Regions from separate parts of the Cupriavidus sp. GW822-FHT03E04 genome, predicted to be linked through region 1. Evidence: predicted binding sites of a transcription regulator. Region 1 holds the regulator's gene; each other region holds the start of a gene.
The links. The regulator FNR, encoded in region 1, switches genes on or off when oxygen is low (the NO sensors DNR and NnrR bind a similar motif). The targets are predictions, from matches to a motif close to TTGATNNNNATCAA.

Region 1 (7,703 bases):
ACCCGGCGGCGCGCGAGATCGGGCAACGCCTGTTTCTCAACTACTGCGCGCAATGCCACGGCTCCGATGCGCGCGGCAGCCGCGGCTTTCCCAACCTGACCGATAACGACTGGCTGTACGGCGGGGAGCCCGAGACCATCACGCAGACCATTACCAAGGGCCGCAACGGCGTGATGCCGTCGTTCGCCTCGACCATCGACGGCAAGCTCGCTGGCGACGTGGCGCAATACGTGCGCTCGCTGTCCGGCCTGTCTTACGACCCGATCCGCGCCTCGCGCGGCGAGAGCACGTTCAAGTCCACCTGCGCGGCCTGCCATGGCTCCACCGGCAAGGGCAACCAGGCGCTTGGCGCGCCTAACCTGTCGGACCGCGTGTGGCTGTACGGCAGCTCGGAGGCGAACATCGTCGACGCCATCCTGAAGGGCCACAACAACCATATGCCGGCGCACGAGGAAATCCTCACGCCGGAGCGTATCCGCATGTTGACGGCCTATGTCTGGGGCCTGTCCAACACCGGCGGCGCAGGCGAGGGGGCGAAGCAATGAGCCACTGCGCTTATGCTTGTCAGCCGGGCCCGCACCGCGGCGGGGGTGTTCGCCCATGAACGCCCCCGGACCGGAGCCGCTTGAAAGGAACGGGGCCGCGTGGGCGCCGCTGCGAGCGCCCACGCCTGATTCGGCGGACGCGGAAACGTCGGACGAGACCCTGTACGAAGTCCGCCGCAAGATCTATCCGCGCTCGGTGTCGGGTGCGTTCTCGAGCTGGCGGGTCTGGATGGTGGTCCTGACCCAGCTGTTCTTCTATGGCATGCCCTGGCTGCAGTGGAATGGCCGCCAGGCCATGTTGTTCGATCTCGGCGCGCGCAAGTTCTATATCTTTGGCCTGGTGCTGTGGCCCCAGGACGTGATCTACCTTGCCGTGCTGCTGGTGATCTCCGCGGTGTCGCTGTTTCTCTTCACGGCGATCGCGGGGCGGCTGTTTTGCGGCTACGCTTGTCCGCAGACGGTGTACACCGAGATCTTCATGTGGATCGAGCGGCATGTGGAAGGCGACCGCTTTGCCCGCATCCGCCTGGACGGCGATCCTTGGAGCGTGCGCAAGCTGCGCCTGAAGGCCACCAAGCACACGCTCTGGATCGTGATCGCGCTATGGACGGGCTTTACCTTCGTCGGCTATTTCTCGCCCATTCGCACGCTCGGCGCGCAGGTGCTGAGCCTCTCGCTGGGTCCGTGGCAGACGTTCTGGATGCTGTTTTACTCGTTTGCCACCTGGGGCAACGCCGGCTTCATGCGCGAGCAGGTCTGCAAGTACATGTGCCCGTATGCGCGCTTCCAGAGCGTGATGGTGGATCGCGACACCTATGTGGTCACCTATGACGTGGGCCGCGGCGAGCCGCGCGGCAGCCGCTCGCGCAAGGCGGACCACAAGGCCGCCGGGCTGGGCTCGTGCGTGAATTGCAGCATCTGCGTGCAGGTCTGTCCTACTGGCATCGATATCCGCGATGGCCTGCAATACGACTGCATTGGCTGCGGCGCCTGTATCGACGCCTGCAACCAGGTCATGGACAAGATGGCTTACCCGCGCGGGCTGATCCGCTATACGTCCGAGAACGCCATGCGCAGCGCGCTCTCCGAGACCGTGGCGCGCAAGCGCCTGGTGCGGCCGCGCACGGTGATCTACTCGGTGATCTGGCTGGCGCTGGTAGCCGGCTTCATGGCCTCGCTGGCCATGCGCACGCCGCTCAAGGTCGATATCATCCGCGACCGCGGCGCGCTGGGGCGGGAAGTGGAAGGGCGCTGGATCGAGAACGTGTACCGGCTGCAGCTGATCAACACGACCGAGGCGCCAATGCGCGTCGCCGTCAGCGCGGGCAGCGATGAGCTCAAGGGCCTGGCCGTGGAATATGATCACGCTGCCGGCAACCTGGAGCCCACGTCCAATCGCCTGATTCCCATCCGGGTGCGCGTGCCTATCGAGTCCGCGGCGCAGGGCACGCACAAGATCGAGGTCACAGTGACCGCGGTGCCCGACGAGGGCGCGGGGAGCCATGGCGCGGAGATTCGACAGAGCACCAGCTTTATCGTGCCGCGCAATCTATGAGGCGGCAGAGACGCTGGTTGCACCAATCCGTACGCAACATACGCGATCTAGATCTAGAGGAGGCCAGATGACGCAGCAAAGTAATCCCTGGTGGAAGGAGCCATGGCCGTGGCTGCTGATGAGTGGGCCGTTCGTGGCCATGGTGGCCTGCGGGGTCACGATCTGGCTGGCCATGACCCATCCGGATCCGCCCATTGAGGAAGGGGTGGCGCGCCACGGACTGGTGGTTGAGAAGGCGGGCAGCGCGGCACGCCAGGCAGCGCCGGTCGCGGCGCAAGCGAGGTGATCATGAGGCTACGCTGGCTGATGTGGGTGCTGTGGCCCGCTTTCCTGGTCGCCGGGCTGACGACCGCGCTGGTATTCTCCATGGTCGATCCCGGCGACCTGCGCTTCTTCGGCCAGCCGGTCGAGGCATCGCGGGAGGCGGTCTACACCGTGGGTTTCCTGATCGCGTGGGTGCTGTGCGCGCTGTCGAGCGGCTTGACGCTGTACACCATGCCCACGCGGCTGGCGGACACGGACGAGCTGGAGTGATTGCGATGCGCGCCTTGCCGGTTCAGGCCAGCAGGCGCGGCATCGCGGCGAGCCGCCGCGGGCGAGGGCGGCGCGCGACGTGCAGGTCAGCAGGACTTGTTGACGATCTGCTTGATCCCCACCATGTCGACCAGCTTGACGTGGCGCTGGCGGATCTGGATCAGGCCGGCTTCCGCAAAGCGCGAGAACAGGCGGCTGACGGTTTCGAGCTTGAGCCCCAGGTAGCTGCCGATTTCCTCGCGGCTCATGCGCAGCACGAACTCGGAGGCCGAATAGCCGCGCGCGGACAAGCGCTCGGACAGGTTGATCAGGAAAGCGGCAAGCCGCTCCTCGGCGCGCATCGATCCGAGCGTGATCAACATGACCTGGTCCTGCGAGATCTCCTTGCTCATCAGGCGCATGAACTGATGCTGCAGCGACGGCAGGACGTTGGACAGCGTCTGGAGATCGCCAAAGCGTACCACGCAGACTTCGGTATCTTCCAGCGCGGTGGCGTCCGACGCATGCTGCATCTCGCCAAGGCCGTCGAGGCCGACGACTTCGCCGGGAAGGTGGAAGCCCGTGATCTGCGAGCGGCCGTCTTCCATTGTCAGGTGGGTCTTGAGCGTGCCGAAGCGGATCGCGTAGACGGCGGTGAGAGGATCGCCGAGGCGGTACAGGGTTTCGCCCTTGCGTACGCGCACCCGGTCCTGGACCAGCGTATCCATCTTTTCGAGGTCCTGCTGCGACATGCCGACGGGCAGGCAGAGCTGGCCGAGCGAGCAAGTGGAGCAGCGGGGCGACATCTCGGTAATGGGAATGGTGGTGAGCAATTGGGGCCTGTCGGTTTAGCGCAGTCAGTCAAGCGCGATGTGGCGGGCGCATTGAGTTGAGAGCTTGACGTTGAGAGTCGTCGGTTGGAAGCGCTATCCACATCGGCCTGGCGCGCGGGTCTTGCGGCAGTGCGCTATCTGTGCAGCGCGGCTTGCCGTGCCCGTCGTCATGTTGTGCGAGCGCGCTGGTGTGCGCGGGCGCAAGGCCTCATGTTGATAGCGCCTCTTGGAGCTGCGGGGGCGCGTTCGCCGCATTTTACCGCGCCAGACGTTGCGATTGTGTGATTGGGAGGAGAAGTTGACCATAGGCGTGCTTATCAGCGTATTTACCTTGGCTTTGCTGGGCGGCGTGCACTGCGCCGCCATGTGCGGCGGGATCGCGCTGGCGGCGGAGCAGGGCGGCGTTGCGCGCGTGCCTGCCACGGTGCTCCGGCGTCCCGGCCATTGGTTGCTGGAACTGCTTGTCATGCATGCCGGGCGGCTGAGCATGTATGCGGTGCTGGGAGGCTTGCTGGGCGCCCTTGGCGCCGGCGTCTGGAAGACGCAGTACCTGCCGCTGCAGCGCTGGCTGTTCGGGGTCGGCAGTGTAATGCTGGTGCTGTCGGGCTTGTGGATGTTGCGCGGGCGCACCATGGGTACGGGTTGGCTGGAGCGGCTCGCCGCCCGGGGCGCGGGTGGCTTGCTGCGCGGCCTTGGTGCCGTCGGGGCGCGCTTGCCGGCTGTGGCCCGGGCGTATGGGCAGGGCCGGTTGCTGCGCCGCTACGGCATGGGGCTAGCCTGGGGGCTGGTCCCGTGCGGCATGGTGTACGGTGCTCTTGCCATGGCGTTGCTGGCCGGCAATGCCCCGTCGGGCGCGCTGGTGATGGCCGTGTTTGGCCTGGGCACCCTGCCGAACCTGCTGGTGATCTCGGGCCTGTCCGGCTATCTCAGGCAGCTTTCGCGGCGCCCGGCGTTGCGGGCTGGCGCTGGGCTTGCGGTGGTGGCCTTTGGCTTGGCCGGGGTGGCGCGCGCGCTGCTTTTGCCTGAGACGCTTGCCGCGCATGGATTCTGCCTGGTCTTCTGAAGCGCTGCTTCGTGGTGTATCTGTCACTTCTTCGCTGAGGTAGCTGTGCGAATCGGTTGCAGGTTTGCCAGGGAATGCCATACAATCGCAAGAACAGCGATATCGCGCACGTATTTCATCGTGGCATCGTCAGGTAGCATCCGCTGCTCAGGGATGCATGCCAGGAACACCCAGGCAGGCATCAGCGCCAGGGACCGTTCCCCATCCGCCGTCCGGTTCAAAAGATTCGGTTCAAAAGACCAGCTACGGCAGGGCGGGGTGAAATAGGCCAGCAGGCCCGATATCCGTATTTTCTTGCACCCGGCGCGTTCGATGATAAACGCCGCGCCGGACAGGTCCGCCACATCAGGGGGAAGGCGCGACGCAAGGGCTCCGTCGACTGGCAGATAATGCCGGTGGCCGGGCGATCTCCTGCCGGTCAGGTCCGGCACCCGATGCAATAAAAGAAGGCGCACGGCTGGCATGCATCAAGCATGCGGTTGGCTGCGCGGCCAGATGGCGGTGGCAATCCCTACCGCTGAACCCGCAATCTCCAGTGCGCCCGGGATCAACCGGGGCGCAGGTGCAAAGACAGGCTGCACGCAATCAACATGAATACCCAAGAGGCGAAGATCGTCCTCGAGACCGCGCTGATCTGCGCGCAGGAACCCTTGCGCGTCAATGACTTGCGCCGGCTGTTTGCCGACGACGTCGGTGCCGACACCATTCGTGTGCTGCTCGAAGAGCTGCGCCGCGACTGGGAGCAACGCGGCGTGGAACTCGTGGCACTGGCCAGTGGCTGGCGTTTCCAGAGCCGCCCTGTCATGCGTGAATACCTGGATCGGCTGAATCCTGAAAAGCCGCCCAAGTACTCCCGCGCCGTGATGGAGACGCTGGCGATCATTGCCTACCGGCAACCGGTCACGCGGGGCGATATCGAGGAAATCCGTGGTGTCGCGGTCAGCACCGAAGTCGTGAAGAAGCTCGAGGACCGCAGCTGGATCGAGGTGATCGGCCACCGTGACGTGCCCGGGCGGCCTGCGCTTTATGCCACCACCAAGAACTTCCTTGATGACCTTGGCCTGCGCACGCTCGATGAATTGCCGCCGCTGGAGGACATCCAGGCCCAGGCGCAGGTCGCGCTGCTGAATCAGGAGCCGATTGACTTCGAGGCGCTGGGCAAGGTGCCGGCGGATAGCGACGAAGAGGCATTCGCGGAACCTGGCGCTGATCAGGCCGGCGCTGCCGCGCTGGTTGCGGCGGATGCCGGAGAGGGTGAACCGACCTCTTCCGGCGTGGTTGCCCACGACGGTCTTGCGGCCGGCGCCATGGATGGCATCGCCGATTTGGTGGATGCGTTTGAAAGGAAGGAGGCCTTGGCGCAAGCGGAAGCCGGGTTCACACCCGCGCCCGAGGCCGAGGCGGAAGTGCCGGCGACGCCCGGGCCAGGCAGTGAGCCAGGGAGCGAGCCGGTGTCCGCCGAGCCCGCCGGCGCGCTGTCTGGCGACATAGCCGCGGAGCAAGCCGTCGAAGACGGTGAAACAAATGAGCAAACGGACACGCCCGCCAACGGTTACCACGTACAAGTGGCCTCCGGCGAGCAGGCGTCCGAAGTCCCGGGGGCGTCCACGACGAATCCGGCGCACCCCAGCGAGCACGACGAGCACGACCAGCGCGTGTCCAACTGAACACCATGCAACATCCGAATGTGAATACCTTGTCCGATTCTGATCAAGACGTCCGCCAGGCGGATACGCCGGCCGGCGATGCCGGCAATGGCGCCGAAGGCGGCGCCGGCACCGATGGCGCGCCGCGCCGCAAGGGCCTGCGCCGTGGCTTGCGCAATCTGGTGGCCACGCGCCGCCAGGCCGCGCAGGACCGCGACGGCGACCGTGCCGCGGACGGCGGGGCGGCAATCCCTGCGGGCGGCCCCGATGCGGACGCCGCGCAAGACGTGCGTGGCGACGGCGCAAGGAAGGGACGTACGCGTGGCAAACGCAAGCTCGCGGAAGGCGAGGCTGTGCAGGCCGGCGAGCAGCAGGGCGAACGCCCGGCGCCGCGAGGCCGCCGGAACTTCAGCGGTGACAATGCCGAAGGCGCAAGCGAAGCTGGCGGAGAAGCCACGGGCGAGCGCCAGCGTGACGGCGCGCGCGCCAACCCGAACGGGAATGGCGCCCGCAAGCGCAAGCCGCAGCAAGGCCAGCAGCCGCAAGGCGCGGCTCGCCGTGGTGGCGCCGAAGGGCAGCAAGGTGGCCCGCGCCAGCAAGGCAAGGGTAACAAGGGCAAAGGCGGCGCGCAGCGCCCAGCCGCGGGTGTGCCTGAGAAGGCGCCCGCCGCCGCGAGCGGTGAGGACCTCTTCCGCTTTGTCATTTCCGGTCAGTACGACCAGGAAGAGTCGAGCGGTCCGCAGGCCCGGGTCAAGCCGGTGCGCGAGCTGTCTGCAGACGATGATGCGCCCAAGCTGCACAAAGTGCTCGCCGAGGGTGGACTGGGCTCGCGCCGGGAAATGGAAGAGCTGATCCTGCAGGGCCGGGTTTCGGTCAATGGCCTGCCTGCCCACATCGGCCAGCGCATCCTGCCGGCCGACCAGGTCCGGGTCAACGGCAAGCTGATTCATCGCCGTGTGTCGTCCAAGCCTCCGCGCGTGCTGCTGTATCACAAGCCGTCCGGCGAAATCGTCAGCCAGTCGGATCCGGAAGGCCGTCCGACCGTGTTCGACAGCCTGCCGCGCATCAAGGCAGGGAAGTGGGTGGCCGTGGGCCGCCTCGACTTCAACACCGAGGGCTTGCTGATCTTTACCTCCTCGGGCGATATCGCCAACAAGTTCATGCATCCGCGCTACGGCGTGGAGCGCGAATATGCGGTGCGCACGCTGGGTGAGCTGGCCGAGGCCGATCGCCAGCGCCTGCTGCATGGCATCAAGCTCGACGATGGCGAGGCTAATTTTCTGCGCATCGCGGACGGTGGTGGCGAAGGCATCAACCACTGGTACCACGTGGCGCTGACCGAAGGCCGCAACCGCGAAGTCCGCCGCATGTTCGAGGCCGTCGGCCTGACCGTGTCGCGCCTGATCCGTACCCGTTACGGCCAGTTCCTGCTGCCGCGCGGCCTGAAGCGCGGCCGCTGGCAGGAACTCGCGGCGGACGACGTGCGCGCGCTGATGGCATCCATCGGCCTGAAGGCGCCGTCCAAGGGGGATAGCGGTCCCCGCGGCG
Region 2 (7,703 bases), on a different contig from region 1:
TCTGGTAGCTGATGGCGCCCGATGGGCAGTTGTGCGCAATCTCCGCGATTTCTTCGGCGCTGGCGTTGTCGGGGTGGATCCACTCGCCCTGCACGCCGGGCACGAACACGTCCGGGCGGTCCAGCACGCAGTGGCGCGAATGGATGCAGCGGCTGTCGTCGAAGAGCACGATGACGCGCTTGCCGGCAACGGACTCGGTGGCCATGGCTGGCCCTCCTGCGCATTGCGCGCCAGGTGGCGCGCTCCCTTTCCTTTATAGCGCTTGCCGGCGGGTTTGCGCAGTGCTTTTCAGCGGCTTGGTTTTTTTGCAAAGATTCGTGTGCGTCACCCTGTAAGGCGTGCGCGCGTGGTGCTAATCTGAAGGCGATAGGCAGCGGCGCGGTGCGCAGGTGCCCTGCCAGGCGCTCCCGCCTTTGCGCGGGTCGTGTTGCAATCCGTTGGGATCGAACAAGGAGTGGGTGATGAAAACTGCACGACAGGTTCTTGAGTCCAAACCGACTCAGGCTATCTACAGCATTCCCCCTGGCGCCACGGTTTATGCTGCGCTGCAACTGATGGCGGAAAAAGGCATTGGCGCGTTATTGGTGATCGAACGCGGCGATATCGTTGGTATTTTGAGCGAGCGGGATTATGCGCGGAAGGTGATCCTGATGCAGCGGACTTCCCGGGAGACCTTTGTTCGCGACATCATGACGTCGGCGGTGATTTATGTGCGCGGGGATCAGAGTACCGATGAGTGCATGGCGTTGATGACGCAGCATCGGTTGAGGCACTTGCCGGTGATGGACGGCGATGCCCTGGTGGGCATGTTGTCGATCGGGGACCTGGTCAAGGATATTATTTCCGAGCAGAAATTTATCATCGATCAACTGGAGCACTACATTAGCGGGACGCCCCATCCCAAGCTCTGATCTCATTGCCCCGGTGATTCCTGGTAAATGGAAGCTGATTTACCGCAGGTTCAAGGGCTTAAGGTCACAAGCTTAAAGTCAAAGGCAGTTTCATGACCCCTGCGGGGCGCCGGCCTGTTTTCCTGTCTCCCAAAAGGGCAGGCCAGGAAGGCGCCCCATACGGTCTTGGCACATCTTCACGTCTCGCTTCGCTGCGTGTGACGGGTGGCTTGTTGGGGGCCAGCCCAATCTGGCCCCGCTGTATTGGGTACGCTCCCGTCCCTGCCGGCAACAAAAAAACCACAAAATTCCGTATTTTGCTTCGTGTCGGCTTGCCGGCAGATGGCCGCTCGTACTGAACAGAAGTACGCACGTTCAGGCAAAAGGCGCGTTTGCGCCGCATCAGAAACCAACTTAGTGCCGCACTCCATATTTGGTATCCGCATATAATTATGCATTCACTGAATTAGGCCCGCCCGGGCCGTGCAGGCGGCATCTGCCAGCTCGTGGCAGTTCTCGATTCGCGCAGCGCTGGGTACGCGTCCAATCGGTTGATTTCAATTTTGTGGCCATGTTCCCCGATATAGGCTGACAAACGAGGTGGTTTGTTGGCGGTTGGGCGCAACGTTGGTTGCTTATGACTACGCGCCCTGCTGCCTCCGATGTCTTCCTCCACTTCTGCTTCATCTGCTTCTTCTGCGGTTGCTACCCCTGCCCTGAGCCACCAGGCCATCATGCGCGTGATCGGCGGGATCATCCTTTGCATCTTGCTGTCCGCGCTGGACCAGACCGTGGTGATTCCGGCGGTGCCGGCGATTGCCAATGACCTGAACGGGTTTGGCCATTTGTCGTGGATCGTGACGGCCTACCTGATCACTTCCACCGTTTCCACGCCCTTGTACGGCAAGTTGTCGGATACCTATGGCCGGCGCCGGCTGCTGATGCTGGCGATCGCGCTGTTCATCCTGGCCTCGGTGGCGTGCGCGATGGCGGCTACGCTGGAGCAACTGATCCTGTTCCGCGCGCTGCAAGGCATTGGCGGTGGCGGCTTGATGTCGCTGGCGCAGGCGGCGATTGCGGATGTGGTGGCGCCGCGCCAGCGTGGGCGTTACCAGGGTTACCTGGCGACCGTGTGGGCGGTGGCTTCCATTGCCGGCCCGCTGGTGGGGGGCTGGACTTCAGATCATCTGTCGTGGCGCTGGCTGTTCTGGATCAATGTGCCGCTGGGGCTGCTGGCCATGTTCATGTGCTATCGGGGCTTGAGCCAGTTGCAGGTGCGTGGCGGCTCGGCGCGGGTGGACTGGGGCGGCGCGCTGCTGCTGACGGTTTCCATTGTGGCCTTCCTGCTGGCGATGAGCTGGGGGGGCGATGTCTACGAATGGATCTCGCCGGAGATCGCTGGCCTGGCGCTGCTGGCCTTGGTGGCGGTGACCGCGCTGGTCTGGCAGGAGCGCCGCGCGGGCGACCCGATGCTGCCGCCGCGGCTGTTCCGCAACCGCGCTTATGTGCTGGGCGTGGCGGCGTCCGCGATGGCTGCGCTGAATATCTTCTTGTGCATCTTCGCGCTGCCGCTGCATTTCCAGCTGGTGCGCGGCGCCGATGCGTCGGAGTCCGGCTTGCTGGTGGTGCCGTTCCTGCTTTCCACCGTGGCGGGCAATTTCATCGTGGCCGGGCTGGCGCCGCGCCTGGGGCGGATGCGCGGCATCCTGACCGGCGGATTCATTGCCGCGGCGCTGGGCTTGCTGGCGCTCGTGGCGGTTTCGCCGTCCACGCCGCTGGCGCTGGTGTTGCTGGCCATGATGGTGGCCGGCGTGGGGCTGGGCATGACCATGGTCGGCACCTTGATGACGGTGCAGAACGTGCTGGAGCGCCGCGATACCGGCGCCGGCACCGGCGCGCTGCTGGTGCTGCGCTCGCTTGGCAGCGCCTTTGGCGGCGCGCTGGCCGGCACCTTGCTGACGCTGGAATTCCGCCATGCCCTGCACGCTTCCGGCGTGACGCAGGCGCTGGACCTGGGCGCGCTGCGCCACGGCAGCGAGGCGCTGGCCCATCTCTCTCCCGCAGTGCGGGACGTGCTGACGGGCGGCGTGGAGTCGGGCTTCCGGTTGATTTTTGCCGTGGGCACCGTGGCCGCCCTGCTGGCGCTGGTGATCGTGCGCCGCATGCCGGACGTGGAGTTGCGCAGCAGCGTGACCGAGCACGCGGCCACGCTGGCCATGGAGTAAGCGGGAGGAGGCTTGCGCATCCATTTCACGCCCAACGGCGTAAACTACGGACAGACCATCTCCGGAGTTTCCTACATGCGCAGCCTTCCCGAACAGCGCTCACGCGCCCTGCAACGCATCGCCTTGTCCGGCGCGTTGGTCCTGGCCGCTGCCGCCGCTGTTGTCGCCGCGCCGCGTCTTGCGCAAGCCGCCGATACCCCGGCAGCCACCGCCGCCAAGCCGGCTGGCGCCTGCCCGGCCTCGCTCAACTTCAAGTTCCCCCGCCTGCAGGACGAAGCGCCGCAAAACCTCTGCCAGTACGCCGGCAAGGTCGTGGTGGTGGTCAATACCGCCAGCTATTGCGGCTTTACCCCGCAATACGAAGGGCTAGAGGCGCTGTACGCCAAGTACCGCGAACGCGGGCTGGTGGTGCTGGGCTTCCCGTCGAACGACTTTTCGCAGGAGCCGGGCTCCTCCAAGGAGATCGCCGACTTTTGCTACAACACCTATGGCGTGAAATTCCCGATGCTGGGCAAGTCGCACGTGCGCGGCAGCGATGCCAATCCCATGTACGCGCTGCTGGCCAAGCAGTCCGGCACCACGCCCAAGTGGAATTTCTACAAGTACGTGATCGACCGCAACGGCCAGGTGGTAGGCAGCTATAACAGCATGACCAAGCCCGACGACAAGCAGTTCGTGAGCAAGATCGAGCAATTGCTGGACGGCGCGCGCTAAGCCACCAGGCTACTAAGCTGCCATCGGCACCGCACGGCTTCGCAGCCGTGAAGCCGTGCGCCACCAGGTTGAGCGCGGTAAAGCCGATCCCGGCCAGGCACACCGCCTGCCAGCCGCCAAGCGCCCAGGTGGCGCCGCGCACCCTGCCCTTCAACGTGGCCGCGCCCATGGCATCGGCGCACGATTCGCTGGCTTCTTGACCAGCGTCAAGCCGCCGGGGCGCCGCCATCGCTACTTTCGCCGCTTTGGGGAGAGACAGACGATGGCCATCACGCTATACGATGCCGGCGGGCACACCTGCCTGCTGTTTTCGGACCTGGTCGAGGAGGAGCACGGCGAGGTGGTGCAGACCAACCAGTTCCTGATCGTCGACGCCGGCCACGGCGCGCTGATCGATCCTGGCGGGCACATGACCTACGGCGAGCTGTACCTCGCCATCAGCCGCTACTTTCCGCCCAAGCAGCTCGACTACGTGCTGGCGTCGCACGCCGATCCGGATATCGTGGCCTCGGTCGGGCGCTGGCTGACCGCCTCCGATAGCCGCATCCTGATCTCGCGCGTCTGGGCGCGGTTCTTGCCGCATTTCTGCCAGGCGGGCAAGACGCAAGGGCGCATCGTCACCATCCCCGATGCCGGCATGCCGATCGCGCTGGGCAACTGCACGTTGCTGGCGGTGCCGGCGCATTTCCTGCACTCGGAGGGCAACTTCCAGTTCTACGATCCCATCAGCAAGATCCTGTTCTCCGGCGACCTGGGCGCGGCCATGACCAGCGCGCGGGAAGCCGGCGCGGTGGTGAGCGATTTTGCCGCGCACACCCGCGCCATGCTGCCCTTCCACCAGCGCTACATGAGCGGCAACCGCGCCTGCCGGCTGTGGGCCAACATGGCGCGCGGGCTGGATATCGAGTGGATCGTGCCGCAGCACGGCCCGTCGTTTCGCGGCAAGGTGATGGTGGCGCAGTTCATCGACTGGGTCTCCACGCTGGAGTGCGGGCTGGACCTGCTTAGCCAGGACAACTACAGGCTGCCGCCCGTCACCACAACGGCAGCCTGACGCCCGGCACCGGTTGCACGATCAATCGCGCGCCAGCCCCTCGGCCACCAGCGCCTCGTGCACCTTCGGCCGCGCGGCCACGCGCGACAGGTAGGCCTGCAGCGCGGGGTAAGGGTTGAGCGGCATCTGCAGCATATTGGCCCAGTTGGCGACGGCGAAGCAGTAGGCGTCGGCCACGGTGAACTGCGTGCCGCACAAGTAGTCGCGCGTGGCCAGGTGCCGGTCCAGCTCGGCGAAGCGCAGGGCCACCTTGGCCAGGCAATCCTCGCGTGTGCTCTGCGCGGTTTCCTTGTGCCACAGCCACGGGCTGAAGACCTTGTGCAGCTCGGTGGAGACCAGCGTCAGCCAGCCCACCGCTTCCAGGCGCGCCTGGGTGCCGGCCGCCGGCAGCAGCGCCTTGCCCGGGGCGAGGTCCGCCACGTATTGCAGCAGCGATGCGGCTTCGGTGTGGCGCGAGCCATCGTCCAGTTGCAGCATCGGCACGTAGCCGCGCGGGCTCACCGCGTAGAAGTCGTCGCTGCCGTTTTCCGGCTCGCTCAGCTTGTGCCGGGCCAGGTCGACCTTGGCGAGCGAAAACGGCAGGCCGGCTTCGCGCAGTGCGATATGCACGGCCAGGGAGCAAGCGCCAGGGGAGTAGTAGAGCTTCATCGGGTAGTCCTCGCTGTTTTGGGTTCGGTTTTTCAGGGTTTGCCGCCACGCCTTGTGGTGGCAGTGCAGGCAGTCTAGGATTGCGAAAGCGCAATCACAATGCGCACTGACGCAAGCTATGGCTGCAAATCTGCAATGAACATACCCTACCAACTCTCTTCCCCCGATCTCGACGTGGTGCTGGCATTGGTGCGTTGCGCCACGCTGGCCGAAGCCGGGCGCCGGCTCGGGCTTGATGCCTCCACCGTGTTCCGCGCGCTGCAGCGCATCGAGAAAGGGCTGGGGCGGCGCCTGTTCGAGCGCAGCCGCGCGGGCTACCTGCCGACCGAACTTGCCCAGCAGTTCGCACAGCATGCCGAACGCATCGAGGCCGAGCTGGAGGCGGCGCGCGCGCATGCCTCGGTGTCGGCCGGCACGGTGTCGGGCCTGGTGCGCATCACCACCACCGATACCGTGCTGCATGGCATGGTGCTGCCGGCACTGGCGCCGCTCGGGCGCAAGCATCCCGGGCTGAGCTTCGAGCTGATCGCCACCAATGAGCTGGTCAGCCTGACCCGGCGCGACGCCGACATCGCCGTGCGCGCCACGCGCCATCCACCCGATCACCTGATCGGCAAGTGCCTCGGCCCCTTGCGCGTGGCGGTGTTCGCGGCGCGGGAGTTGGTGGAGGCGGCCGGCATCGCGATCCCCGGGCACGGCGGCGCCGTCGACCTTGCCGCGCTGGCCACACTGCCGTGGATCGCGCCGGACGAGGCCATGCCCGATCACCCGTCGGTGCGCTGGCGCCGCAAGCACCTGCCGCGCGTGGTGCCGCAGTACCGCGTCAACAGCATCGCCGGCGTGCTGGAAGGCGTCGAGGCAGGGCTCGGCGCCGGCATTGTTTCGCTGATGATCGGGCGGCGCAGCGGCAAGCTGGTGGCGCTCACCGGCACGCTGGACGAGTGCGACACCGACCTGTGGCTGCTGACACATCCGGAGTCCCGGCATCTGCGGCGTATCGCCACCGTGGTCAGCCACCTGGCGGAGCATGTCAGGCTGGACGCGTAGGGCGTTGAGAACGTGCGCTCACGGCGCCGCCAGCGCGGCGGGAATGGCGCTGGCCAGAAAATCGTAGACCGCGCGGATACGCGCGCTGCCGCGGATTTCCCGGTGCACGGTGAGCCAGACCGGCAGTGGTGGAATGGACAGCGCGGGCAGCACCGTGCGCACGCGCGCATCGCCGGCGGCGATATAGCGCGCCGCAAAGCCCACGCCCAGGCCGGCGCGGATCGACTGCCACAGCACGATATCGTCATCGCTGCGCACCGCGAACGCCTCGCGCGTGATCTCCACGCCCATGGCGCGAAAGCCGCGCAGGATCGTGTCGTCGCCGTCATAGCCGATCAGGTCGAAGCGCGGCAGGTCCTGCGCCGTGCGCGGCACGCCCTTGCGCCGCAGGTAGTCCTCGTGGGCGCAGGCACATAGCGCCACGGACGCCACCTTGCGCGCGATCAACGATGCCTGCACCGGCCGCACCATGCGGATGGCGATATCGGCCTCGCGCCGCAGCAGGTTGCTGACGGCGTTGGACGACACCACTTCGATGGCGAGTTGCGGCTCGCGCAGGCGCAGGTCTGCCAGCAGCGGCGGCAGCAGGTAGCTGGCCACCGCGCGGCTCGCGGAGATGCGCACCGTCCCCGCAATGCCCGCCTGGTCGCGCGCGAGCGTGCGCGCGACCGCGTCCGCGCCCTGCTGCATCACCCGCGCATGCCCGGCGATGGCGCGCGCAGCCTCTGTCGGCTGCAGGCCGTGGCCGGTGCGCTCGAACAGCGGCACGCCGAGCTGCGCCTCCAGTTGCGCCACGTGGCGCCCCAGCGTGGGCTGGCTGCTGGAAAGCTGGCGCGCCGCGCCCAGCAGGCTGCCGGCCTCCATCACGGCCAGGAAGGAGCGCATCAGCGTCCAGTCGAATGCTTCGGCCATTTTCTCCATCGCTCCTTGCCTGGCGTTATATTCAAAAATGAATTCGCGTGTTGCATATTCATGCAATTGTGGCGTAGCGAAGGATTGCCCACAATGGTCTTCAGGCGATACCGCAAGGAGAACGTGATGCAGGAGAACATGATGCGCGACACCGTATTGATACTTGGCGCCAACGGCCGTCTAGGCCGCACCCTGGTGGATGCCTTCGCGGCG
Region 3 (7,703 bases), on a different contig from region 1:
CATCCGGCTGTTCCTGGTGATGGCCGCGATCATGCTGGCCGTGCACCTGCTCGGCGTCACGGTCATCGAGAGCGTGTTCCCGCGCCCGGGGCATACCGGGTTCAACTTCGTTCCCAGCGACGAGATGCCGCCACCCCCGCCCCCGGGTGAAGAGGGGCGGCGGGGCGAGTTCCCGCCGCCGCCGGATGCCGAGGCGCGCGCGGACAACGGCCAAGGCGGAGCCGGGGCCCCAGTGCCGCCACGCCGCCCGCGCCGCACGCACGGTCTTGGGCCGCCGCGCCTGGGCCAGCTGTTCCAGCTCGCCGCCATTGTGGCCGCGTCCTGGGTGGGCGCGCGATTGCTGGCCAGGCCGGTCCAGCGCCTGGCCAGCAGCGCCGGCCGGCTGGCCCAGGACGTGCATGCCCCGCCGCTGGACGAAGACAGCGGCCCGGCCGAGGCTCGCGCCGCAGCCCAGGCCTTCAACCACATGCAGCAGCGCATCCGCACCCAGCTGGCACAGCAATCGCGCTTCCTGGCAGCCGTGTCCCACGACCTGCGCACCCCGCTCACCCGCATGAGCCTGCGCATCGAAGGCGTCGACGACAACCAGGTCCGCTATCGCCTGCGCCAGGACCTGGCGGAGATGAATGGTCTGATCGATGCCACCCTGTATTACCTGCGCGAGCGCGACGGCGCCGCCGCGCCGCGCCAGCGGGTGGACGTGCATGCCTTGCTGCAGGCCGTGGTGGACGATGCCACGGAAGTCGGCCAGGACGTCACCTTGTCTGGCGACGCCGAGCCGCTGCTGGCCTATCCGGCCGAACTGCGCCGGGCCGTGGTCAACCTGGTCGAGAACGCGCACCGCTACGGCGGCAGCGCGTGCATTGAACTGGCGGACAGCCCCGAGCGGGTGGTGATCGATGTGTGCGACAGCGGCCCCGGCATTCCGCCGGAGGAAATGGCGCGCGTGCTGGAGCCGTTCTACCGGCTCGAATCCTCGCGCAACCGTGCCACCGGCGGGGTCGGCATGGGCCTGTCGATTGCCGCGGATATCGTTGCGCGCCACGGCGGCGAGCTCAGCCTGGCCAACCGGGCGGAGGGCGGCCTGCGGGTGCGCATCGTGTTGCCGCGCGCCTGAGCCGCGGGCGGCCCGGTGCCAGCGCTACCGCTCACCGTGCCGTGCCGCCCCCCATTGCCGCAAGCTGCACATACTGCGAGCCGCGCGAGCCGTGTGTGAAATCCAGCACGAAATCGCCCACGTCGACGCGGGCCTGCAGCGCGCGCCGCAGGTCCGCCGGGGTGGCCCCGCGCGGCGCGGCCAGCGCCGTGCGCACCAGCCAGGCCGCGCCGATATAGCCGGCCAGCGTGGCCGGCGAGGCGGGTTCGTCCAGGAACTGCTTCATCCGGCCCACGTGCTCCTTGACCACGCGCAGGGTCAGGTCCTGCGGCCCGGGGGCGATCTGCGTCAACACGATGCCGCCGGTGTAGCCGGCGCCAAGAATCTCGCGTGCCGCCAGCGAATTGACCGCCGACAAGCCCACCAGGAAGCCGTACCAGCCCCGCGCCGCCAGCGCGCGGCCGAGGTTGCCATAGGCCAGCGTATCGCCCGCCACGATCACCGCGGCCGGGCGCGCGGCGGCGATGCGTTGCGCCACCGCGCCGGCGTCGCTGCCCTTGCCCGCATCCAGCGTGAGTGCCTGCAGTCCCGGCTCCTGCTCGGCCTGGCGCCGCCACGGCGTGCCGCTAGCCAGGCTGCCGGCCGCAAAATCCGGCGCCACGGCCAGCACCAGTTGCTTGAGGCCATAGCTGCGCAACTGCCGGATGGCCGCATCCAGCTCGCTGCGGTAGTCGGCCCGCGTGTACCAGACGTGATCCGCCGCGAGCGACAGGCCTGACAACGGCGCCACGATCTGCACGCCGCGCCGGGCCAGCTCGGGCGAGGCGGCCAGCACCGGCAGCAGGGCATCGCTGGGGCCGAACAGCAATTCAGCCCGCTCCCCGTCAACCAGCGACAGCGCCTGCGCGGTGGCCGCGCGCGGATCGGCGTCGACCTCGCGCACCACATGCACCACGCGCGGCTCCCGCGCGCCGGCGTTGGCCGCATCGAACATCACTTTGGCCCCCGCCAGGTAGTCGCGCGCCAGGTCGGCCTGGGCGCCGCCCCGGTCCACCAGGTGGCCGATCACCAGCGGGCGGCGCGGCGGCGCCTGCGCCAGCAAGGAGGCAGGCGCCAGCATGGCGCTGCCAAGTGCGGCCAGGACCCGGCGGCGCGGCGGTCGTGCGGGGTTGGCGATCAGGGAAGAAGCGTTCATGGGAATCCGCGAGGCCAGGTGCAGAGCAATTGCATGATTGGGGAGAGCGCCGCGCAGCCTATACGGCCCAGGTGACGCTGGCATGACGCCGGCCATGTTCCCGCCGTGGCGCGCGGCATGTCATGGGCCGCGGCTTGACCCCGGTCAACGCAGGCGCGGGCGGCGCGCCCTACGATGGGTCATCGAATCCACGACAAAGGCCGCCCCATGGCTGCGACTGCCCCCGCCCAGTTCCCCAACGCAATGCCCGTCCCCGTTGCCGTCCCGAGCCAATCCCGCACCTGCTCCGGCAAGTGCGGCGCCGCCTGCACCGGCAAGCCGGCGGGACGGGGCGCGGCAGCGCCGGACCGGCATGCCTTGTCGGACTTTCGCGCGCTGGCGGGCCGCATGGATATCAACGGCCCGCGCTACACCTCCTACCCGACGGCGGACCGCTTCCACGGCGGCTTCGGCGCGCAGGACTACCAGCAGGCGCTGGCCGATTGCGCTGCTAGCGCCACCCACGCCGCCAACACGGCCAAAGCCGCCGCACCGCTCTCGCTGTACGTGCACGTGCCGTTCTGCGAGAACATCTGCTACTACTGCGGCTGCAACAAGATCATCACCAAGGACCACCGCCGCAGCGCACACTACGTGGACTACCTGGCGCGCGAGATGGCGCTGGTGGCGCAGCAGCTTGGCACGCGGCGCGAGGTGGTGCAGTCGCACTGGGGCGGCGGCACGCCGACCTTCCTCGATCCCGCCGAGATGCGCCGGGTCATGGATGCGCTGCACCAGCACTTCCACCTGCTGCCCGAGGGCGAGCACTCGATCGAGATCGACCCGCGCCGCATCGGCGACGCACAGATGGCGCTGCTGGCCGAACTTGGCTTCAACCGCATCAGCCTGGGCGTGCAGGATTTCGACGCCGAGGTCCAGCACGCCATCCACCGCGTGCAATCGCTGGCCGAGACGCAGGCGGTCGTCGACGCCGCGCGCCGGCTGGGTTTCCGCTCGGTCAGCATGGACCTGATCTACGGCCTGCCGCACCAGACCACGGCGCGTTTTGCCACCACAGTGGAGCAGGTACTGGCGATGCGCCCGGACCGGCTCTCGGTGTACAGCTACGCGCACCTGCCGCACGTGTTCAAGCCGCAGCGGCGCATCGATGAAAGCGCACTGCCGGCAGCCGCCGAAAAACTCGACATCCTGGTCGGCACGATCGAGCAGCTGACCGCCGCGGGCTATGTCTACATCGGCATGGACCACTTCGCGCTGCCGGACGACGCGCTCGCCGTGGCCCAGCGCGAGGGCCGGCTGCAGCGCAACTTCCAGGGCTATTCCACCCACGCCGGCCATGACCAGCTCGGCTTCGGCGTTTCGTCAATCGGCGCAGTGGCGGGCCGTTACGTGCAGAACGCCCGCACGCTGGATGACTACTACAGTGGCCTCGACGCCGGCGTGCTGCCGGTGATGCGCGGTTTCGCCATGCGCGACGAAGATCACTTGCGGCGCGATGTGATTGGCGCGCTGATGTGCAATGGCGTGTTGGATATGGCGGCGGTCGAAGCGCGCCACCGCATCGATTTTGCCGTGCACTTCGCGCATGAGCTTGCGGAGCTGGCGCGGCTGGCCGAAGACGGGCTGGTGCGCTGTGAGCCTGGCCGCATCGAGGTGACTCCGCTGGGGCGTTTGCTGGTGCGCCGCCTGGCCATGGTGTTCGACGGCTTCCTGCGCGAAGATGCCCGGCGCACCGAGCCCGCTGCCATCCGGAGCGCTGATGCAGGTACGCCTTTGCCGATGCCAAAGCGCTACTCGCGCGTGGTTTGAGTCACACCGGAAAGCAAAAAGCCCGCGGCATGCCGCGGGCTTTTTTGTTGAGAGCTGCTTGCGCTTACTTCGAAGCGTTGGCCATGTAGTCCACTGCGGCCATCACGTCGGCGTCGGGGCCGGCGTAGCCGCCCTTCGGCGGCATCACGCCCTTGCCCTTCAGGGCGAAGGCGTGCACGGCGTCCATGCCTTCCTTCAGGCGCGGTGCCCAGGCTGCCTTGTCGCCGAACTTCGGCGCACCGGCAACACCGGCTGCGTGGCAGGCGGCGCAGACTTGTTCGTAGACCTTCTTGCCTACTTCGGCGGAAGCCGGCGCGGCAGCTGCAGCAGCCGGTGCGGCGGCAGCGGCAGCGGGGGCAGCTGCGGGAGCGGCCGGAGCAGCGGCGGCTGCAGCCGCCACCGTGGCGTCCGAAGCGGCAGCCGTAGCCGGAGCAGCAGCGGGCGCGGCGGGTTCCGGGAACTTGGCGCCACCGGCGTCGGCCATGTAGACCACGGCGCGGCCGAGTTCGTAATCGGAGTAGTCGTCGGCGGTGGTGCCGGCGCGGGCTTGCATGGCGCCCTTGCCGTGCAGCACGGAATTCAGCAGGCCAGCAAAGCCCTGGCCAATACGCGGAGCCCAGTCACCGGCGGTGTTGTACTTGGGCGCGCCGGCAGCACCGGTGGCGTGGCAGGCAGCGCAGACTTCCTTATAGACCTGCTCGCCCGTCTTGTAGACGCGCGGTGCGTTCGGGTCCTTCAGTTCGAGCGAGGCGACCGGCTTGATGCGGTCATTGACAGCTTCCACGGTAGCGGTAGAACCCGCGCCTTCCTTGGCACCGTGTCCGACAAAGTTGACCAGCAGGATGATCACGATGATTGGCACCAGGAAGGCGGCAATCACCACAGCGATCAGCTGCTTGGGGGTCTTGATGGGAGACTCGTGTTCGTCTTGTGCGTTATGGACGTCGCTCATACTCAACTCTCAATTTTGCAGGAAACCTGTGGCCGCTCGCGATCGGCTGCTTATGTGGCCGCTTGCTCGGTGGCCAATTCCCCCTGGCCAATTGCGCGCATCGGACTATTATCCGGTGCCAACTGCCCCAAAACGGGCCAGCCAGCAGGGCGCGGCACCATCATCCCCGGACCTGAAGTGGACGTTGCGCAGCCCCGTTTTTACACAAATAACTCGCGATTATAGCCTCAAAGACCTACCGTATGGAGGCAAAAGCGGCTTGCAAGAGACGTCATCTGGCTGCACTTTTCAGCCCGGCGTGGACGTCTTTCGCCAAACACGGTATGCTATGCGACTTTCCGGCAGCGGCACTCGCGCGCTGCCCGCGTTGTACCCCGTCATACCCTGTGCGCCCGTAGCTCAATGGATAGAGTACTGCCCTCCGAAGGCAGGGGTTGCTGGTTCGATCCCAGCCGGGCGCACCAATCCTGACAAGGGATTGCGGCACTTCCCTCCACTACCTTGAACGCCCACTGTAGCTAAATTGCACCTAGCTTCAGTATCGGCACTTCTGTCAGTGGCATCACCCCAGCTTCCCCATTTCCTTGCCTCCCGTTTTTGGCCGGCCTAGAGGATCAGCTTGTAGCCTTCGTGGCTGGCAACAAAGCCAAGCCTTTCGTAGAACCGGTGCGCATCCGCACGGCCCTTGTCGGTGGTGAGTTGCACGATGGCGCATCCGCGGGACCTGCATTCCGCGATCGCCCATTCGAACATCTTCTGGCCGAACCCTGCGCTGCGAAACGGCGCCGCGATGCGGACCGCTTCGATCTGCCCCCGCCATGCACCTGCGCGGGCGATGCCGGGTATGAACGACAGTTGCAGCGTGCCGATTACCGTGTCGCCATCCACGGCTACCACGAGACGCTGATTCGGGTCCGCAGCGATGGCGTGGAAGGCGATAACGTACCTTTCGTCCACGGGCGTGCTGACGATCTCTCGCTGGCTGCCAAGCGCATCGTCCGCCAGCAATGCCACGATGGCGGGAAGATCGGCCAAGACTGCAGACCGGAAGAGGATGTGTTCCATGTCAGAACCGGGGGTAGCGCAACGCTGAAGGGTGAGTATATCGTCGCGCAAAAGAGAGAACGGAATGGGGAGCACGGAATGCGCTCAGGACAGTTCAGGATCCTTCGCTGCGAGATGCCTGGCGTGGAGGCCGTCGAGGCGAGCACGCGCCACACCTTTGCGCGGCATACCCACGAGCAATTTGGCATTGGCGTGATCTGGCAGGGCGCGCACAGGTCGCACAGCGGGCGCGGCATGGTCGAGGCGGGCCCGGGCGACATGATCATGGTCAACCCGGGCGAGGTGCACGATGGCATGCCCATCGGCGACGCCGGGCGCTCGTGGCGGATGCTTTACTTCAATCCTGCATGCATCGCGCGGGCCAGCCTGGACCTAAGCGAAGGCAGGACGAGGCAGTGCGAATTCCCTAGCCCGGTCGTCAGCGATGCCGCGGTGGCGGCCAGCTTCCAGCAGCTCTATCTGCTCGTTACGGCCGGCGGCGGCGCTGGCTCGGATCTGCAGTGCGAAGCGATGCTGCTCGCCCTGCTGGCACGGGTAGCGGAGCCCGGCCTTGCGCGCAGCGCAGGCGCGCAGGCGGGGGCACAGGCGGAGGCGATCGCTCGGGCGCGCAGCCTGATCGACGATGATCCGGCCGCAGCCGTCTCGCTGGCCGAACTCGCCGAGGTTGCCGGGCTGAGCCGGTTCCAGCTGCTGCGTGCGTTTTCCAAGGCAACCGGGCTGACGCCGCACGCGTACCTCTTGCAGCGACGCATCCATCTGGCTCGCGCGCTGATTGCGCAGGGCAAGGCCCTGGCCGATGCGGCCGCCGCCAGCGGCTTTGCCGACCAGAGCCACATGACGCGGATGTTCGTGCGCCAGTACGGCGTGTCGCCGCGCGCCTATGCAGCCGTGGTGAGCTGAGCTGAGCTGCAATTTCATTCAAGACCCGATGCGCCGGCCCGGCTAGCCTGCTGCTTTTCCATGGCGGGGGCTGCGCATGCCGGGCAAGCGGGGAAGCTATCTGGGGTATTGCTATCTGACCCTTGCGATGGTGCTGGTTGGCAGCACCGTGATTGCAAGCAAAGTCATTGCGTCCGGCCTGCCGCCGTTCACGGCCACCGCGCTGCGGTTCGCGATCGCCTTGCCTTGCTTGCTGGGCGCGTTGCGGCTGACCGGGGCGTCGTGGCCAAGGCCGCGCGGCCGTGACCGGATCACGCTGGTGGTGCAGGCGGCGGCGGGCAGCGTGGGCTATACGACGCTGCTGATCTCCGGTCTGCGGCTGACCTCGGCCGCGGATGCTGGCGTCATCATTGGTACGCTGCCCGTGGTATCGGCGGTGATTGCGATCCTGCTGCTTGGCGAGCGGCCCCATCGTTTCCTCATGCTCGCGATCGGGCTGGCCACGGCTGGGATTGTCATGGTTGCCTTTCCTTCCGGCGCTGGCAGCGGGCATTCCCTGCTCGGTAACGCGCTCGTCCTGGGAGCCGTAGTGTGCGAGGGGCTGTTCATCCTGCTCAACCGGCGGCTGGACCAGGCGATTGCGCCACTCGCGCTATCAGCGGTCATGTGCGGCATCGGGCTGGTCGCATCCGCGCTGTTTGCTGTGT
Region 4 (7,703 bases), on a different contig from region 1:
AGAAATCGTAGTGGGCGGCCCATGGCGGGCACCGCAGGGCTCGCCATGGGTCGTGCAGTAGATTTATCGTCCGTTACCGCTTGATGGCTCGGTAGCCGATGTCGGTACGGTACTGCATGCCGTCGAAGTGGATCTTCTCGGCCGCGCCATAAGCCGCGCGCTGTGCCGCCTTGACGGTATCGGCCAGCCCGACCACGCACAATACGCGCCCGCCCGTGGTCAGCAGCGTGCCATCCGTGAGTGTGGTGCCGGCGTGGAAGGTCACGCTGTCGTCGGTCTCGGCCGGGATGCCTGTAATGGCATCGCCCTTGCGCGGCGCATCGGGATAGCCAAAGGCGGCCATCACCACGCCCAGCGCGGTGCGGCGGTCCCAGTCCAGTTCGATCTCGTCGAGCTTGCCGTTGACGGCGTGCTCCATCACGTCGACCAGGTCGGTCTTCAGGCGCGCCAGGATCGGCTGGGTTTCCGGGTCGCCCATGCGGCAGTTGAACTCCAGCGTCTTCAGGTTGCTTTCGCTGTCGATCATCAGGCCGGCATAGAGGAAACCGGTGTAGGTGATGCCGTCTTTTTCCATGCCGCGCACGGTCGGCATGATGATCTCGCGCAGCGCGCGGGCATGCAGCGCGGGCGTGACCACCGGGGCCGGCGAGTACGCGCCCATGCCGCCGGTATTGGGGCCGGCGTCGTGATCGAGCAGGCGCTTGTGGTCCTGGCTGGTGGCGAGTGCCAGGACGTTCTTGCCGTCTACCAGCACGATGAAGCTGGCTTCCTCGCCCTCAAGGAATTCCTCGATCACCACGCGTGCGCCGGCGTCGCCGAGGCGGTTGTCGGCCAGCATCATGTCGACCGCGGCGTGCGCTTCTTCCAGCGTGGCGGCAACCACCACGCCCTTGCCGGCGGCCAGGCCGTCGGCCTTGATCACGATCGGCGCGCCTTGCGCATCGATATACGCGTGCGCGGCGGCGGCGTCGTTGAAGGTCTGGTAGGCGGCGGTCGGGATGCCGTGGCGCTGCATGAAGGCCTTGGCGAAATCCTTGGAGGATTCCAGCTGGGCTGCCGCCTGCGTCGGGCCGAAGATGCGCAGGCCCTTGGCACGGAAGATATCGACGATGCCGGCCGCCAGCGGCGCCTCGGGGCCGACCACCGTGAAGCTCACGCCTTCGCGCTCGGCGAAGGCGGCGAGCACTTCCGGATCGGTCAGGGGAACGTTCTGCAGCCGCTTGTCGAGCGCGGTGCCGCCATTGCCCGGCGCCACGTACACCACCTGCACCTTGGGCGACTGGGCCAATTTCCAGGCCATCGCGTGTTCACGACCACCCGAGCCGACAACCAATACTTTCATGATCTACTGCCAGAAAAAATGACGCATGCGAAATGCGAAAAGCGGCAGCCATGGCTCATCGAACCGCGCTGCCGCCGTGAGGCGAGGTCTTACCCGATCCGCGCCTTACTCCTCGATCACCGCGTTGGTGAAGACTTCCTGCACGTCGTCCAGGTTTTCCAGGGCGTCGAGCAGTTTTTGCATCTTGATGGCGTCGTCGCCGACGAAGCTGACTTCGTTCTGCGGCTTCATCGTGACGTCGGCCATCTCGGCCTTGAAGCCCGCGGCTTCCAGCGCGGCCTTGACCGTGCCGAAATCATTGGGCGGGCACAGCACTTCGATCGAGCCGTCGTCGTTGGTGACCACGTCGTCGGCGCCGGCTTCCAGCGCGGCTTCCATCAGCTTGTCCTCGGGCGTGCCGGGGGCGAACAGGAACTGGCCGCAATGGGTGAACATGAACGCCACGGAGCCTTCCGCACCCATGTTGCCGCCGTTCTTGGAGAAGGCATGGCGCACTTCGGCGACGGTACGGGTACGGTTGTCGGTCAGGCAGTCGACGATGATCGCCGCGCCGGCAAGGCCGTAGCCCTCGTAGCGGATCTCTTCGTAGTTGACGCCTTCCAGGCCACCCACGCCGCGCTGGATGGCGCGCTGGATGTTGTCCTTGGGCATGTTCGCATCCATTGCCTTGTCCATGGACAGGCGCAGGCGCGGGTTGGAGTCGGGGTCAGCGCCGCCGAGCTTCGCGGCGACGGTGATTTCCTTGATCAGGCGGGTCCAGACCTTGCCGCGCTTGGAGTCAGCCGCGGCCTTCTTGTGTTTGATATTGGCCCATTTTGAGTGACCGGCCATGATTCTCTCCGAAGCGGAAAATGTTTGACGCGCGCGCCTTGGCTTTGCGCGCCGGCTGTGCCGGGCGGGCAACGGGTGCTCGCTGGCGGCGCGCCGGGTGGTTTATGTGTCTGTGAGCCGGCCTTGGGGGCTGGCATAATCAGCCCAGCATTTTATCACGCGGCCCCGCCGCCGCTGGCCTCCCGATCACGGGAGCCGCCGGGAAGGGCGGGGACGGTCGCGGCGAAAGCGCCGCGCGGCTTGCCAACCAGAGAGACCATGGCCGAACCCATCATCATCGCCAAGAACGCCGAGCTGGAACTTGCCCTGCTGCCCGAGATGGGCAACCGGCACGGCCTGATCACCGGCGCCACCGGCACCGGCAAAACCGTGACCCTGCAAAGCCTGGCCCAGGGTTTCTCCCGGCTGGGCGTGCCGGTCTTCATGGCCGACGTCAAAGGTGATCTGACCGGCATTTCCCAGCCGGGCAAGCTCTCCGACAAGCTCAAGGCCCGGCTGGCCGAGCTCGGCCTGCCCGAGCCGGTGTGGGGCGCCTGCCCCACCACCCTGTGGGATGTGTTCGGGCAAAAGGGCCATCCCGTGCGCGCCACGGTCTCCCATATGGGGCCGCTGCTGCTGTCGCGCATGCTGGAACTCAACGACACCCAGCAGGGCGTGCTCAACCTGGTTTTCCGCATCGCCGACGCCAACGGGCTGCTGCTGCTCGACGCCAAGGACCTGCGCGCCATGCTGCAGTACGTGGGCGACAACGCGGGCCAGTTCACCACCGAATACGGCAATATCTCCGCGGCCTCGATCGGGGCCATCCAGCGCGGGCTGATGGCGCTGGAGTCACAAGGCGCAGACGTGTTCTTCGGCGAACCCATGCTCAACCTGGACGACTTCATCCAGACCGAGAACGGGCAGGGCGTGGTGAATATCCTGGCCGCCGACAAGCTGCTGAATTCGCCCAAGCTCTACGCCACTTTCCTGCTTTGGCTGTTGTCGGAGCTGTTCGAGAAACTGCCCGAGGCGGGCGATCTTGACAAGCCCAAGCTGGTGTTCTTTTTCGACGAGGCGCACCTGCTGTTCAACGACGCGCCCAAGGCCCTGCTCGACAAGATCGAGCAGGTGGTGCGGCTGATCCGCTCCAAGGGCGTTGGCGTGTATTTCGTTACGCAGAATCCTGTCGACATCCCCGATACCGTGCTGGGCCAGCTCGGCAACCGCGTGCAGCACGCGCTGCGCGCCTTCACGCCGCGTGACCAGAAGGCCGTCAAGGTGGCGGCCACCACCATGCGGGCCAAGCCGGGGCTGGACCTGGAAAAGGCCATCGGGGAGCTCGGTGTGGGCGAAGCGCTGGTGTCGTTGTTGGACGCCAAGGGCATCCCCGGCATCACGGAACGCGCCTGGGTGCTGGCGCCCGGCAGCCGGATCGGCCCGATCACCGACGACGAGCGCAAGCAATTGCTGGCGAACTCGCTGGTGGCCGGCACCTATGAGCAGACCATCGATCGCGAGTCGGCCTACGAGAAGCTCAAGGGCCGCGCCGCCGCGCCTGGGTCTGCCCCCGCCGCTGGCGGCGGCGCACCCGCGCCCGCGCCTACGGCTGGCCAGCCCGAAGCGCCGCCCGCGCAGGGCGGCGGCTGGCTGGACCAGGCGGGCGAGATCTTCGGCGGGCTGACCAAGGGCACGGGCAAGACCGGGCGCGGCGATTCCATCCTGGAGTCGATGGCCAAGTCGGCCGCGCGCACGGTGGGCTCGCAGGTCGGGCGCGAGCTGATTCGCGGCGTGCTGGGCAGCTTGCTGGGCTCGGGCAAGAAGAAGTAGGAGGCGCCGGCCGTCGGCCGCTCCGGTGTGCCACGCCCGGCGAGATCGGCGGGCGCGGCGCATAGCCATGGCGTGGTATCGGCCAGCCGGTCCGTCGGCGATAACGCCAGCGGGCGGGACTTGCGTCTTAGCGGCGTTGCGCCGCTGCCTCGTCTTCCCGCATCTTGCGCAGGAACAGCCGGGTGAAGAACCAGCCCATGCCGATGATGAAGGCGATGACGGCCAGGCTCATCAGCCCGGTGGGGGTCGAAAACAGGATCTTCAAGGCTGCCATGTGGGTCTCCCAGGTCAGGCGAGGCACACCGGACGGTGTGCCGCTGCCGATAGTCTAGGGAGCGCCGCGGCCGGCGGGATTGAGGCCGGTCAAGCCGGGCGCAGACAGTGCCCGGCTTGCCAGGAAAACTCAGTTCTTGGTGCCGAACAGCCGGTCGCCCGCGTCGCCGAGACCGGGGATGATGTACGCGTGCTCGTCCAGGTGGCTGTCCAGCGAGGCGACGAACAGTTTCACGCCGGGATGTGCCTTCTGGAATACTTCGACGCCTTCCGGCGCTGCCACCAGCGCCACGAACGTAATCGCATCATCCTTGACGCCGCGGCGCTTGAGCACATCCACCGCATGCGCGGCGGAGTAGCCGGTGGCGACCATCGGGTCGCACAGGATAAAGCTGCGGTCTTCCACGTCGGGCAGGCGCACCAGGTATTCCACCGGGCGGTGCTGGTCGTCGCGGTAGACGCCGATATGGCCGATGCGGGCCGAGGGAATCAGCTCGACCAGGCCGTCGCTCATGCCCACGCCGGCGCGCAGCACCGGCACGATGGTGAGTTTCTTGCCGGCGATCACCGGCGCGTCCAGCTCCACCAAGGGCGTCTCGATGCGGCGCGTGGTCAGCGGCAGGTCGCGCGTGATTTCATAGCCCATCAGCAGCGTGATTTCCCGCAGCAGCTCGCGGAACGTGCGCGTGGAGGTGTCCTTGTCGCGCATATGGGAGAGCTTGTGCTGGATCAGCGGGTGATCGAGGATGTACAGCTTGGGGAAACGCGGATCTTGCTTCATGGCGGGTAGTCGGCAGGAGTGGGCGCGAGGGCCCGTTGCAGCCGGATTGTAATGGATGCGGGGCTGCGCGCCCCCGGCGATCCTCCCGCCGCAAGCGCGCAGCCCCGCCTGCGCTCAATCCACCGAGATGCTGGCGCTCTTGGCGACCTTGCCGAATTTCTCGTACTCGGACAGCGTCAGCGACTGCAGGTCAGCCGCGCTCGAGCCCTTGGGGTTGAAGCCTGCCTGCCCGAGTTTGTCCTTCACGTCCGCATTGCCCAGCGCCGCGATGAAGGCGGCATTGAGTGCCTGCACCACCGGCGCGGGTAGCCCGGCCGGGCCGTACACGCCGAACCACGGCTCGACGGCGTAGCCCGCCAGGCCGGCCTCGGCCAGCGTCGGCACGTTCGGCAGCGCTGGCGAGCGGCTCTTGCCGGCCACCGCCAGCGCGCGCAGCTTGCCGCCCTGGATGTGCGGCAGCGAGGCGGGCAGGTTGTCGAACATCACCTGCACGTGGCCGCCCAGCATGTCGTTGATGGCCGGGCTGCTGCCCTTGTATGGCACATGGGTCAGGCCCGTTTGCGTCATCTGCGCGAACATCGCGCCCGCCAGGTGCATGGACGTGCCGGTGCCCGCGGTGGCGTAGGTCAGGCCGGGATGGGCCTTGGCGTAGCTGACCAGCTCGGCCACATTCTTTACCGGCAGGCTGTTGCTGACTTCCAGCACAATGGTCGAGGTGCCAAGCAGGCTGACCGCGGTGAAATCCTTGCGCGGGTCGAACGGCACGTGCTTGTAGATATGCGGGTTCAACGCATTGGTCGAGATGGCGCCGAAGCCGATGGTGTAGCCGTCAGGCGCGGCCTTGGCGACCGCCTCCATGCCGATATTGCCGCCAGCGCCGGGGCGGTTCTCCACGACCACGGGCTGGCCGAGTTTCTCCGCCACCTTCTGGCCGACCGTGCGCGCCACGAGGTCAGTGGTGCCGCCAGCAGCGTAAGGCACGATGAAGCGGATTGGCTTGACGGGGTAATCGGCTGCGCTGGCGGCCGAGGGCAGCCAGCCGCTTGCGAGCATGGCAACCGCGGCGGCGATCAGCAGCGGGCGGGCGGCGGTCTGCTTTTTGACTGGAACGGGAATGCGCGAGGAAAGAATAGCGAGGGGTGCTGCCGTCATGAATGCTCCTGGTTTTTCTTATGCGGCGCGCGTTTGACGCGCCGACCGGCGAGCTTACGGCAGTTTCAGGCTGGCTGCCAGGGTTGCCAGCCAGGCAGGCTGGCTAGCCAGCCAGGCAACGGCATGGCGGCTAGATATTCTGCCCGCGCTGCGCCGCTGGCAGCGCCGGGTGCCCGAGCAGGCCGCGCACCCGCTGGGTATTGCGTTCGAACACCCAGTAGACGGCAAAGGCGTAGGCATAGCAGCCCAGCAGGATCAGCGCGGCCAGGCCCAGGCTGCCGGCGCTGACAGGCAGGCGGACCTTGACCAGGGTCGCGGCGATGAACAGGGTCAGCGGGAAATGCGTCAGGTAGAGCGAGTACGAAAACCCGGACGCCAACGTAGCCAGGCGCGACAAGCCGGCGTGGCCGATGCGGATGCGGGTCGACAGCACGGCCAGCAACAGCACGAAGAAGCCCAGCGCGACAGCGGCATCGGCGTACGGCTTGTGCTTGGTCAGCGCAATGGCGGCCAGGAACACCAGCAGCGCCGGCAGCACGAGCCACTTGCGCCGCGCGATCGCTGCGATCTGCGCCAGCCGCGCTTCCAGGGCTTGCGCCAGCACGCCCAGCAGCCAGAAGAGGAAGCCTTCGACCAGGCCGTGGAACAGGCCCATCGTGACCAGCACCGCCAATACGCACAGCAACGCCTGCGGCGTGCGGCGCAGGTGCCAGGCACCGTATAGCGCAGGGAACCAGAGGTAGTACCAGAATTCGTTGGCCAGGCTCCACAACGGCCCGTTGGAGCCATAGGTATCGCAGGCAAGGGTTTGCAGGAACGCCGCGTTGCAAACCAATCCCGCGACGCCGAGGTTATGCGAGATATCGATCTGCTGGGCCGCGTTGCCCTCGGTGCCCTGGTAGAACGGCCCCCACGCCAAGTGGATCCCGGCACTGTCCCAGAACAGACCGAGCAGCAGCGCGGGCAGCAGTACGATCCATAGCCGCGTCATGCGGTCGGCCAGATAACTGCGCCAGGACCAGTCGCCACGCGTCATCTTGCGGCGCACGGTGCCGCCTACCAGGTAGCCCGAGAGCAGGAAGAACACGATTACGCATTCGTGGCCGACGCTGCACAGCGCATAGAACAACTGCAGCGCCACGCCGGCCGCGCCGCCATGCGGCCCGCTCGCCGCATAGTCGACGATGACCAGCGCGCGGACATGGCCAAGGCAGACCAGGCCCGCGGCCAGCGCCCGGATCAGGTCCAGCACATCGTATTGCTTGCTTCGGTCCGTGCCATCCACGACCAGTCTCCCGGTTCCGGCTCGCCAGGGCTGCGGTTGGCACAAGGCGGCACGCAGCGCGGGACTCTCCTTGGCAGAGCTTAGCCGGGCGGCTACGGCGTGAAGGTGCGCCGTCCCACATAGCGAAAGCCGAGGCACGGGAAGCAGGCACCGCCGCCATTGGCACTGCATGGGTTTGGCCACGCGGGTTGGGGTACGCCGCCCAACACCTGTGCGCAGCACAATGTGCC

Region 2: the regulator FNR is predicted to act here: its motif matches at 4,026-4,039, upstream of AC1RQC_RS03150 (oxygen-binding di-iron domain-containing protein).
Region 3: the regulator FNR is predicted to act here: its motif matches at 2,426-2,439, upstream of hemN (oxygen-independent coproporphyrinogen III oxidase).
Region 4: the regulator FNR is predicted to act here: its motif matches at 4,336-4,349, upstream of AC1RQC_RS18775 (DUF3149 domain-containing protein).

Annotation. Positions count from the first base shown of each region.
Region 1 covers NZ_JBXANI010000013.1:245,286-252,988, forward strand. The annotation lists gene ccoP (cytochrome-c oxidase, cbb3-type subunit III) at 1-545, shown strand, start outside; gene ccoG (cytochrome c oxidase accessory protein CcoG) at 601-2,100, shown strand; gene AC1RQC_RS20785 (membrane protein) at 2,168-2,386, shown strand; gene AC1RQC_RS20790 (hypothetical protein) at 2,389-2,634, shown strand; gene fnr (fumarate/nitrate reduction transcriptional regulator Fnr) at 2,721-3,446, opposite strand; gene AC1RQC_RS20800 (sulfite exporter TauE/SafE family protein) at 3,745-4,509, shown strand; gene AC1RQC_RS20805 (hypothetical protein) at 4,533-4,973, opposite strand; gene scpB (SMC-Scp complex subunit ScpB) at 5,100-6,176, shown strand; gene rluB (23S rRNA pseudouridine(2605) synthase RluB) at 6,182-7,703, shown strand, end outside.
Region 2 covers NZ_JBXANI010000002.1:236,241-243,943, forward strand. The annotation lists gene AC1RQC_RS03130 (CDGSH iron-sulfur domain-containing protein) at 1-205, opposite strand, end outside; gene AC1RQC_RS03135 (CBS domain-containing protein) at 462-911, shown strand; gene AC1RQC_RS03140 (MDR family MFS transporter) at 1,625-3,115, shown strand; gene AC1RQC_RS03145 (glutathione peroxidase) at 3,191-3,829, shown strand; gene AC1RQC_RS03150 (oxygen-binding di-iron domain-containing protein) at 4,092-4,883, shown strand; gene gstA (glutathione transferase GstA) at 4,905-5,531, opposite strand; gene AC1RQC_RS03160 (LysR family transcriptional regulator) at 5,667-6,578, shown strand; gene AC1RQC_RS03165 (LysR family transcriptional regulator) at 6,597-7,490, opposite strand; gene AC1RQC_RS03170 (NmrA family NAD(P)-binding protein) at 7,584-7,703, shown strand, end outside.
Region 3 covers NZ_JBXANI010000018.1:128,704-136,406, reverse strand. The annotation lists gene AC1RQC_RS25610 (ATP-binding protein) at 1-1,117, shown strand, start outside; gene AC1RQC_RS25605 (ABC transporter substrate-binding protein) at 1,149-2,291, opposite strand; gene hemN (oxygen-independent coproporphyrinogen III oxidase) at 2,499-4,100, shown strand; gene AC1RQC_RS25595 (c-type cytochrome) at 4,165-5,052, opposite strand; tRNA gene AC1RQC_RS25590 (tRNA-Arg) at 5,441-5,516, shown strand; gene AC1RQC_RS25585 (GNAT family N-acetyltransferase) at 5,659-6,117, opposite strand; gene AC1RQC_RS25580 (AraC family transcriptional regulator) at 6,196-7,017, shown strand; gene AC1RQC_RS25575 (DMT family transporter) at 7,094-7,703, shown strand, end outside.
Region 4 covers NZ_JBXANI010000012.1:105,458-113,160, forward strand. The annotation lists gene purD (phosphoribosylamine--glycine ligase) at 74-1,342, opposite strand; gene AC1RQC_RS18765 (YebC/PmpR family DNA-binding transcriptional regulator) at 1,448-2,173, opposite strand; gene AC1RQC_RS18770 (helicase HerA-like C-terminal domain-containing protein) at 2,432-3,982, shown strand; gene AC1RQC_RS18775 (DUF3149 domain-containing protein) at 4,110-4,256, opposite strand; gene upp (uracil phosphoribosyltransferase) at 4,386-5,036, opposite strand; gene AC1RQC_RS18785 (Bug family tripartite tricarboxylate transporter substrate binding protein) at 5,151-6,089, opposite strand; gene AC1RQC_RS18790 (acyltransferase family protein) at 6,319-7,473, opposite strand.